2 regions of the Sphingoaurantiacus capsulatus genome follow, and region 2 is predicted to be linked to the other one. Evidence: predicted binding sites of a transcription regulator. Region 2 holds the regulator's gene; the other holds the start of a gene.
What was found. Region 2 encodes LexA, which represses DNA repair genes until DNA is damaged. Its sites were predicted from a motif close to GTTCCNCNCTTGTTCT; they were not measured.

Region 1 (5,107 bases), on a different contig from region 2:
GGATGACGTGGTTGGGAAGCGGCGGGTTAGCGCTCGCCCGGCCCGACGCCGGACACCCTCACCCTCCCATCCTCCTTCGCTAAAGCTACGGAGGACGGGCCCCTCCCTCTCCCGCAAGAGGGCGAGGGGTGAAGGGGGCGACGGAGTGGTGGGTTAGCGTCTCCGTCGCGCAAGCGGGCGAGGGGTTGAGGGGAACGGCGGCATCGTGATTGGCGTCCCTCTCCCGCCTGCGGGAGAGGACAGGTGAGGGTGTGGCGGCCGCTCAGGCCGCCTGCCGCTCCCGCTCCGGATGGGCGGCCAGCGCCACGAACGCCGCGTCGGTCAGGCGGCGCGCCGCATTGAGCGCCACCTCGACGGCGCCGGCCGGGCGCGGTGCGCCGGCTTTCCAGGCGGGGCTGGTGGCGACCTCATGGATGAGGAGCGCGGCGGTCCACAGCGGGTGGTCGGCGCGGGCGGCGGTGTCGGCGTCGGGCATGCCGAGGATATGCGCGGCGCCGACGGCGAGGCGCAGCGCCTCGATATGCAGCGGGTCGAGCGGCAAATGCGCGGCGGGGAGGCTCATGGGGGGGCGGCTTTCGGTGAAGGTCGGCGGCGATCCCGATGCCGCCGCTTGGCGCCATATTGGCCGATATGGCTATTTCGGCACAACCTTTCCCGCTGGACGATCCGGCCATAAATTACCGCCCGTAGCGGATCGGACTGGATCGGCGATTGACTCGCACCGCCACCATGTTCTGTTTATGTTCTCCTTTCCGAAAGCCGACTCATGCCCGATTTCCGCCCTGCCGCCGTCAATCGCCGCCTGCGCTCCCTGCGCGGCGAGCGCGCGCCGGTGGGCTGGGTGTTCATGGTCGGGCAGCGGCCTTGGGGGCCGCTGCGCCCGACCCGCGAGGCCGCGCTGCAGGACGCGGTCGAGGCGGGGGAGGCGTCGGTCTGCCTCGAATATGGCCGGGTGTTCCTGCAGCCGCTGACCTGGGTGGCGCCGGTCTGGCCGTAGGGGCGGGCACCGCGGCGATCGGCGGGGCTCGCGCGCCGCCGGCGCGGGGCCGAATCCTGCGACTAACCGGCTGACAGGTCAGCGGAATCATGTCACTTTTGTTGCGCGGCAAGCAGGCATATGCTGTGCTCATGCTGCAGGCCGCGCCCGCCGGGGCGTCCTCCTCCGTCCCGCCGCGCCGACGCTTCCCGCGCCTGCGCGAGCTGGTGAAGTTCGCGCTCATCGCGAACGCGGTGGCGTGCGGGCTGGTGGCGGTGCCGCTGACCCTGGCCGCCGCCTATCATGTCGAGCGCACCGGCCGCTGGTCGGCGGGGCCGCTGGTGTGGCGGGTGCTCGGGATTCACGACGTTGCGATGGTGGCGAGCCTGCTGCTCGGCGCCGCCACCCCGCCGCTGCTGATCGCGCGGCGGCGCAGGGCGCGGACGGTGGCTGCGGTGGAGGCGGCGCCGGCATTGCTGCCGCGGTCCACGCCGGCGCGGCAGCGGGTGGTGAAGGAACCGGCGAAGTGGTGAGGGGGCCGATCGGCCGCTGATCGTTGATCGCGGCGCCGGAAACCTCCCCTCCCCGAAGGGGAGGGTAAGGGGTGGGTGTTGGGGCGAGCCGTAGCCATCGGGCCAGCCGCCGCTTCGTGAGCCCACCCCTTACCCCCCTCGGGGAGGGGAGGTGCTTTCCCCACGCCCACCAATCCAATCCGTCATGCCGGCGAAAGCCGGTATCCAGTTCGGCGGCCGGTCTGGATACCGGCTTTCGCCGGTATGACGGGTGTGTGGGTAGCGGGCTCTTCACCTGAACCGGAAGCGGCCGGCGCGGCCTCCCGCTGGCGCCTTAGTCGAAATCCTGCCACGTCCCCACCACCCGGCCGATCACGGTAAAGGGCTCGCGGCCGATGTCGATCGGCTGGTGGATGGGGTTGGTCGAGCAGGGTTCGAGCCGGGCGGGGCTGGCGCGGAAGCGTTTGAAAGTGGTCTCGCCGTCCTTCATCACCGCATAATATTTGCCGTCGCGAAGCCCGAAATCGTCGGGGTCGATGTAGATGCGGCCGCCCGGCGGGACGAGCTTGTCCATGCTGTCGCCCTCGGCGATCAGCGCGAAGGTGGCGGGGCCGCCGCTTTCGCAGGGGACGAGGCTCAGCGGATCCTCGATCGCCTCGCGCCAGTTGCCGGCGGCGATGCGGCCGACCAAGGGCACGCGGCGCACAGGGGTGAAGTCGACGCCGGAGTCGAGCAGCGCCGCGGGCTCGACGCCGAGCGCGCCGGCGAGGCGCTGCATCCAGTCGGTGGTCAGCGCGCGCTTCGACAGTTCGAGCTTCGAGATGGTGGAGACGTCGGTCGCCGCCCCGGTGTCGGGGTTGGGGACGAGCGCCGCCAGCTGCTCGAGCGTCAGGCCGCGGGCCTTGCGGAGTTGGCGGATACGGTTGGGTGGGCGGCGGTCCATCGCGACTCTCCATAGCCAGGGCGGCCAAGGCGGTAAAGCGAAAAGTTAGCCATATTGGCTTGACAGAGATTGGCCAATGCGGCCAGTTTTGGCGCGTGACGACTCATGCCGCCCTTGCTCCCATCGACCCGTCATACCGGCGAAAGCCGGTATCCAGACCGGCCATCGACTGGATACCGGCTTTCGCCGGTATGACGGTTGGTTGGTGTGGTGGCCGATCTTATGGCGGCGTGCTGCGTCCGGAGATCACCCTCACCCTCCCAGCCTCCGGCTGGGCCCCTCCCTCTCCTCTCGAGGGAGAGGGGGCATGACCACCGCTGAACTCATCCGCGCGCTGGCCGCCGCCGGGGCGCCGGCCGAGGCGATCGCGCTGGCGGTCGATGCGGTCGAGGCCGCGCGGGCGCCCGATGCGGCGCGGCGGGCGGCGGAGCGGGACCGCAAGCGGCGGCAGCGCGCGCGGGCGGCCGGGGCCGATCTGTTCGAGGGCGACGCGGAGGCATCGTTCGACGCCGAGAGCACGCCGTCCCCGGAAGGTCGCGCGACCGGTGGGGCGTGTCCCGCGACCGACGCCCCGCGTCCCGCGACAGCGCCGGACACGGGCGCGGACGGTCCCGCCCTCCTTCCCCCCGATGGTCCCCCGCCTCCCCAGACCCCTCCACCCCCCCTTAACCCCCCAACCCGAAACCGACGCGGACGCGGCGAGCGGCTGATCCCGCGCTGGCAGCCGGCGCCCTTGCCGATGCCCGAGGCCGACATGGTCGCCTTGTGGCCGGCCGGGCGGCTGGAGCGGGAGCTGGCGCGCTTCCGCGATCACTGGGCCGCCGCGGCGGGCGCCAATGCCCGCAAGCACGACTGGGATGCCGCCTGGCGCAACTGGCTGCGGAAAGCTGACGATGAAACACCAAGAAATCCCCGCCGCACGGGCCGCCGTGCCGGCAACGCGGCCCCCGAGCGAGGGGCAGGCAGCGACGCAGCTGCCGGCAGCTTCGACCCCGGCGGGCCAGAGCTTGCCGACCTCGCCAGCCCGCTGGTCCGCGCCGGCCTTGCCCGGCTGCGTCACGCCGGCGGAGCTGGATAGCGTGGCCTTCTATCCGCCTGCCGTGGCGCGCGAGGATGCCGCGCCGCTGGCCGCCGCCGCGCGGGCCTATGCGACCGCGCTGGCGCCGGCCGAGGAGGGGGTGCGGGTGCGGCTGCTGACGATGCTGGCGCTGCGCTTTCCCGTCGCGGCGAGCCTGTCCGATGCCGAAGCGGCGGCTCGGATGAACCTGCTGATCGACGATCTCGCGCATCTGCCCGCCGATTTGCTCGATCTCGCCTGCCGGCGGGCGGCGCTCAGCAGCCGCTTCATGCCGACCGCCGCCGAGCTGATCGGGCAGGTGCGCGAGGAGATGGGGGAGCGGCAGCGGCGGCTTTACCGCCTCGACCGGCTGGCGCGCGAGGCGGGGCGGGCGGCACCGCGCAGCCGGCCGATCACCGATAACGAACGCGCGAAGGTCGCGGCCGGGCTGGCGAAGCTCGCGCGGCGGCTGGGGCGCTCGACCACCCGACGTAACCCCCAAAGCAACAAGACCAAGACTGGAGACTGACGATGGCCACCGCGCCCCAATATGATCCTGACGACCTAACGGCGACCCCCGCTCAAGCCAAGCCGAAGCGCGCCTCGCCGCCGCCCAAGCCGCCGCGCGCGTGCCCGCCCGATTTCGACGCGGTGTACATCGCGCACGGCTATGACGACTGCGAGGTGATCTTCCGCGCCGCGCCGATGACGGTGAAGCGCTGGCTGCTCGAACGCGGGGCGGAGCGGCTGCGCAAGGCCCGCGCCGAGTTCGTCGCCCGCGAACGCGCCGCCCGCCATGCGCTGAAGGCAATGAAGACGCGCAAGAAGCCGCCGCGCGCGGTGGTGGCGGACGGCATCGAGGTGCCGGCGCCGCTGCTGTCCGAAGCCGCGAACTTCCTGCGCACGATGCGCAACGGCGGCTGGTTCTGCGCGCCGACGGGCAAGGGCGATTGGTGGCTGGGTACGATGTACAAAACGCCCGCTCAGATCGTGGAGTTCGCCGCGGCGCGGGGGTTTGACCTGGAGGCGTCGCTGGCGCGGCATCGGTGCGTGGTGCCGGAGGAAGAGCCCCTCTCCCTGGAGGGGAGAGGGGTTGGGGAGAGGGTGGTCGGAGAGCTGGCTCCGTCCTGAGACCACCCTCACCCCGCTCGCTGACGCGAGTCGCCCTCTCCCCTCAAGGGAGAGGGGCTAGCGCCTGTCCGCCGTCGGCACCATCAGGACATCGCACGGCAGCCCGGCGAGCAGGGCGGCGGCGGTGCGGCCGATGAGGGAGACGCCGAGGTCGTGCGCGCCGTGGGTGGCGACGATCGCGAGGTCGTGGGCGCCGGTGGTGACCGCCTCGACGAGCAGCTTCTCCGGCGTGCCAAGGCGGTTGTCGACGCGGAAGCCGCGGAGCGCGAGCGGCGGCGGGGTGGGGGTGTGTTCGAGGCCGGCGGGGAGCGCGGGGTCGGCGCCGACGACATCGCGGAACGGCAAATGATAGGCGTGGACCAGCTCGATGGCCGCGTCGGGGAAGGCCTGCAGCAGGTCGAGCGACCGGGCGCCGCGCGCCGAATGATCGACAGCGACGAGCAGCTTGCGGTGCGGGCCGGCGGGCGGGGTCTTTACCGCGAGCAGCG
Region 2 (5,107 bases):
TGTCGAAGGCGACGCCCGTGCCGCTTCCGCGCCGCGCGGCTTTGCCGACGCGCTCGCCCGCACCCGCCGCGACGGCCGCTTCGGGCTGATCGCCGAGATCAAGAAGGCCAGCCCGTCGAAGGGCGTGATCCGGCCCGATTTCGACCCGCCGTCGCTGGCGCGCGCCTATCAGGCGGGCGGCGCGACGTGCCTCTCCGTGCTGACCGACGAGCCCTATTTCCAGGGCGCTGACCGCTATCTGCGCGCCGCCCGCGCCGCCGTGCCGCTACCGGCGCTGCGCAAGGATTTCATGGTCGACACCTATCAGGTGGCGGAGAGCCGCGGCCTCGGCGCCGATTGCATCCTGTTGATCATGGCGGCGCTCGACCTCGCGCAGGCGAAGGAACTGGAATCGGCGGCGCAGCACTGGGGCATGGACGTGCTGGTCGAGGTGCATACCGTCGAGGAGCTGGAGCAGGCGACGCAATTGTCGACGCGCCTTCTCGGCATCAACAACCGTGATCTCAAGAAGTTGGACGTCGACATTAACCGATCGGTCGAACTCGCCGCGATGCTGCCGCAGGGCTATCTGCTGGTTGGTGAGAGCGGGCTCAGAACGCGTGCCGATCTCGACCTGCTCGCCGCGCACGACATCACCTGCTTCCTCGTCGGGGAGTCGCTGATGGCGCAGGAGGATGTCGAGGCGGCCACCCGCAAGCTGCTCGAAGGTTAGGCGCGTGACGCTCACCCACCTCGATGCGAAGGGCGCTGCGCACATGGTCGACGTGACCGGCAAGGCGGCGACCGCGCGCACCGCCGTCGCCGAGGGGCGCATTCGCATGAGCGCCGCCGCGGCGACCGCGATCCGCGACAGCCAGGTGGCGAAGGGCGACGTGCTTGCCACGGCGCGCATCGCCGGCATCATGGCGGCGAAGCGTACCGCCGAACTGATCCCGCTGTGCCATCCGCTGCCGCTGAGCGGTGTCGATCTCGATCTGGCGGTCGATGGCGACGGGGTGACCGCGACTGCGACGGTGCGCACCACCTATGTCACCGGCGTCGAGATGGAGGCGATGACCGCCGTCTCTGTCGCCCTCCTCACCGTCTATGACATGGCCAAATCAGTCGACAAGGCGATGGTCATCGAGGCGGTGCGGCTGCTGTCGAAGACCGGCGGCAAGTCGGGCGACTGGACGGCGCCCGCCTGATGCTGCCGCTCGGCGACGCGCAGGCGAAGCTGCTGGGCAGCCTGTCGCCGCTGCCGGCCGAGACCGTCCCGCTGGCCGCCGCCGCTGGCCGCCACCTCGCCGCCGATATCGTCGCGCGCCGCACGCAGCCGCCGTTCGCCGCCTCGGCGATGGACGGCTACGCCATTCGCTTTGCCGACATGCCGGGGCCTTGGCGGCTGATCGGCGAAAGCAGCGCCGGGGCGCGGTTTGAGGGCAGCATCGGCGCGGGCGAAACCGCGCGCATCTTCACCGGCGCGCCCCTCCCCGCCGGCGCCGATACGGTGATGGTGCAGGAGGATGTGGCCCGCGACGGCGACAGCGTGCGGCTGGCGCTCGAGGGACCGCCGCGCGAGGGCGCGCATATCCGCGCCGCCGGGCTCGATTTCGGCAAGGGCGATCGGCTGGTGACGGCGGGCACGCGGCTCGGCGCGGCGCAGATCGGGTTGATCGCCTCGGGCGGCTTTGCCGAGGTCGCAGTCCATCGCCGTCCTCGCGTGGCGCTGCTGTCGACGGGCGACGAGCTGGTGCCGCCCGGCGTGACGCCCCGCCCCGACCAGATCGTCAACGCCAATGGCGCGATGCTGGCGGCGCTGTTCACAGCGGCGGGCGCGGAAGTGACCGACCTCGGCATCGTCGCCGACGACCGTGACGCGATCGGCGCGGCGCTGGCGGAAGCAGCGGGCGCGGACCTGCTGGTGACCATCGGCGGCGCCTCGGTCGGCGACCGCGATCTCGTCGTGCCGGTGCTGGAGGCGCAAGGCGCTGCGATCGATTTCTGGAAGGTGGCGATCCGGCCGGGCAAGCCGATGTTGACCGGGATGCTCCGCGCGACGCGGGTGATCGGGCTGCCCGGCAATCCGGTGTCGGCGTTCGTCTGCGCGCAATTGTTCGTGCTGCCGGCGATCCGGCGGCTGGCGGGATCGCCGTCGCCGCTGCCACCCGTCCTTCAGGCGCGCGCCACCATCGACCTGCCCCCCAACGACAAACGCCGCGACCATCTGCGCGCGACGTTGGCGTGGAGCGGTAACGCTTGGACAATCACGCCCGTCGCGCGGCAGGACAGCTCGATGCTGGGGATATTGGCCGCCAGCAACGCCTTGCTGGTACGCCCCGAGAACGACGCCGGCGTAACGGTCGGCGGGTTTGTTCCCGTTATACCCCTTGACAGTGGAATCCCCACCCCGTAGTCGTTCCTTATTCGTTCCTGTACGACGAGGCGACCGGATGTTGACGCGCAAGCAGCACGATCTCCTGGCTTTCATTCACACCCGCCTGCAGACGAGCGGCGTGTCGCCCTCGTTCGAGGAGATGAAGGAGGCGCTCGAGCTCAAGTCGAAGTCGGGCGTGCACCGCCTGATCAGCGCGCTCGAGGAACGCCGCTTCATCCGCCGTCTGCCCAACCGCGCGCGTGCGCTGGAAGTGCTGCGCCTGCCCGAAGGCATGGCTGCCGCCGCGCCGGCACCCGCCGCGCAGGCGAAGCCGTCGAACGTGGTGCAGGCCGAGTTCGGCAAGCGCGCCGCACCGAAGGTCGCCAACGACGTCATCGAGCTGCCGCTGCACGGCCGCATCGCCGCCGGCCAGCCGATCGAGGCGTTCGAGACCGACGCGGCGCTGTCGGTGCCGGCCGCCCTGCTCGGCTCGGGCGAGCATTATGCGCTCGAAGTGTCGGGTGACTCGATGGTCGAGGCCGGCATCCTCGACGGCGACTATGCGCTGATCCAGCGCTGCGAGACCGCCCGCGACGGCGAGATCGTGGTGGCGCTGGTCGACGGGCAGGAAGCGACGCTTAAATATCTCCGCAAGGAAGGCGGCATGGTCCGCCTCGACCCGGCGAACGCGATGTACGAGGCGCAGCATTACCTGCCGTCGCGCGTGCGCATTCAGGGCAAGCTGGTCGGCCTGCTCCGCCGGTACCATTGATCGGGAACGGCGGTCGCCCACGGGTGATCGCCGTGATCGTCGGCCACAGCACGTACCCGTAGCGGATCCAGCCAGATCGCCACCGCGCCGCTCTTCGCCAGCGCCGCGCGGTCGAGCTTCAGCCAGCGCGGACGGCAGCCGTCGGGCAGCCAGCGCTCGCTGACCACGATATCGACGCGCGCGCAGGCACGTACCAGCTGCCGCCAGTCGAGATGCGCACGCGACCGCGTCGCCATGAGGCGCCATTCACGACCGCCCTTCGTCACCGTGGTCACACAGGCATCGCGGTTGCAGCGGCCCCTCGTGCGGTCGCTCCACGCGGTCAGGCTGTCGGTGGCGGCGGCATCGCTCCACATATCGCTGATGAAGCTGCCGGCGCGCGGGCGGAGCATCACCAGCCGCCCGTCCTCGACGATGGCGACGTGGCGCCCGTCGGGACTGACAACGAGGTCGGCGGGCTTCGCTGCGAGCGCCAGCAGCGCGGCGAGCGCGACCGGCGCAAAGCCGGCATAGCGCATCCGCCCCTCCCACAACGCCAGCCACAGGCCGCCGACGATGAACGCGGCGAAGGCGGTGGCCGGCATCGACGGCAGCCGCGACACCGCGCCGGGCCAGGAGGCCACGGTGTCGGCGAGCAGGATCAGCATGTCGAGGCTCCACCCCAGCACCGCATAGGCGGGAGCGCCCAGCCCCAACGGGTCGAGCAGCAGCGCCGCGGCAGCGGCGGGCATCACCACGAAGCTGGTGAACGGGATGGCGATGATGTTGGCGAACACGCCGTAGAAGCCGGTGCGCCCGAAATGCGCCAGCGCGATCGGCGCCAGCGCCCCCTCGACCAGCAGGCCGGTGACCAGCAGCGCGATGAACGCCCGACCGAAGCGCGCCGCAAGGCCTATGTCGCCGCCGCCCGCCATGCTCTTGCCGAGGCGTGACTGATAGAAGACGACAATGGCGGTGACCGCGGCGAACGACAGCTGGAAGCTGGCGCCGAGCAGCGCCTCGGGCCGCACCACGAGGATCAGCAAGGCGGCAGCGGCGACCATGCGCAGCGAGATCGCCTGCCGCCCGATGCAGAGGCCGGCCAGCACCAGCAGGGTCGCGATGCAGGACCGCACCGTCGGCACCTCGGCGCCGGCGAGCAGCGTATAGCCGATGCCCGCCAAGGCCGCGACGGCAGCCGCGATGATCTTCACCGGCCAGCGCAGCGCGATCCACGGGCTGAGCAGCAGCAGGTGCCGCACCAGCCACAGGGTGCCGCCGACCACCACGGCGATATGCAGGCCGGAGATCGACAGCAGATGCGCGAGGCCGCTGTCGCGCATGTCCTCGGTCACTTCCTCGGGGATGCCTCCCCGGTCGCCGGCGACAAGCGCTGCGGCGATGCCACCCGCCGCACCCTCGATCTGGCTGTGGATGCGTTCGGTAAGCTTGCGCCGCAGCGTATCGAGCCACGCGCGGGCATCGCCGGGCGGCGGCGCAGGCTTCAGCAGGGTCGGCGCGCCCAAACTGTACCCCGACGCGCCAATGCCCTCGAACCACGCCCGGCGGGCGAAATCATAGCCGCCCGGCACACTCGGCCCCGGCGGTGGACGCAGGGTCGCGCGGATGCTGACCGTGGCACCGGGAAGGATGTCCTCGGCGGGCGCCTTGCGCAGCGATACGCGCACCTGCGGCGGCAGATCGTTGGCACTAGGCGCCAACAGCAGGCGATAGCGCTCGAGCGCCGGCTGGCGATCGACGCCGACGACCCTTGCCTCGAAGGTCCGCGCGAATTGGCTGCGCTCCAGCTTGGGCGCGGCGACGCTCTCGGCCCGCCACCACGCCAGCGCGACACCGGCAGCGATCAGCAGGCCCGCCCACAGCAGGCAGCGTCCCAGCAATCCGCGCACCGCCAGCCCGCTGACCGCGACCGCCCCGGCCGCCAGCAGCACCGCCTGCCACTGGCCGACGCGCGGCAACGCGAAATAGGCGGCGATGCC

Region 1: the regulator LexA is predicted to act here: its motif matches at 2,537-2,552, upstream of ACFOMD_RS01980 (LexA family protein).

Annotation. Positions count from the first base shown of each region.
Region 1 is NZ_JBHRXV010000001.1:369,596-374,702, reverse strand. It holds gene ACFOMD_RS01995 (hypothetical protein) at 263-562, opposite strand; gene ACFOMD_RS01990 (hypothetical protein) at 767-997, shown strand; gene ACFOMD_RS01985 (hypothetical protein) at 1,129-1,509, shown strand; gene ACFOMD_RS01980 (LexA family protein) at 1,823-2,431, opposite strand; gene ACFOMD_RS01975 (hypothetical protein) at 2,739-3,509, shown strand; gene ACFOMD_RS01970 (hypothetical protein) at 3,511-4,017, shown strand; gene ACFOMD_RS01965 (hypothetical protein) at 4,020-4,619, shown strand; gene ACFOMD_RS01960 (universal stress protein) at 4,677-5,107, opposite strand, start outside.
Region 2 is NZ_JBHRXV010000011.1:580,916-586,022, forward strand. It holds gene trpC (indole-3-glycerol phosphate synthase TrpC) at 1-712, shown strand, start outside; gene moaC (cyclic pyranopterin monophosphate synthase MoaC) at 717-1,187, shown strand; gene ACFOMD_RS15065 (molybdopterin molybdotransferase MoeA) at 1,187-2,395, shown strand; gene lexA (transcriptional repressor LexA) at 2,433-3,128, shown strand; gene ACFOMD_RS15075 (ComEC/Rec2 family competence protein) at 3,089-5,107, opposite strand, start outside.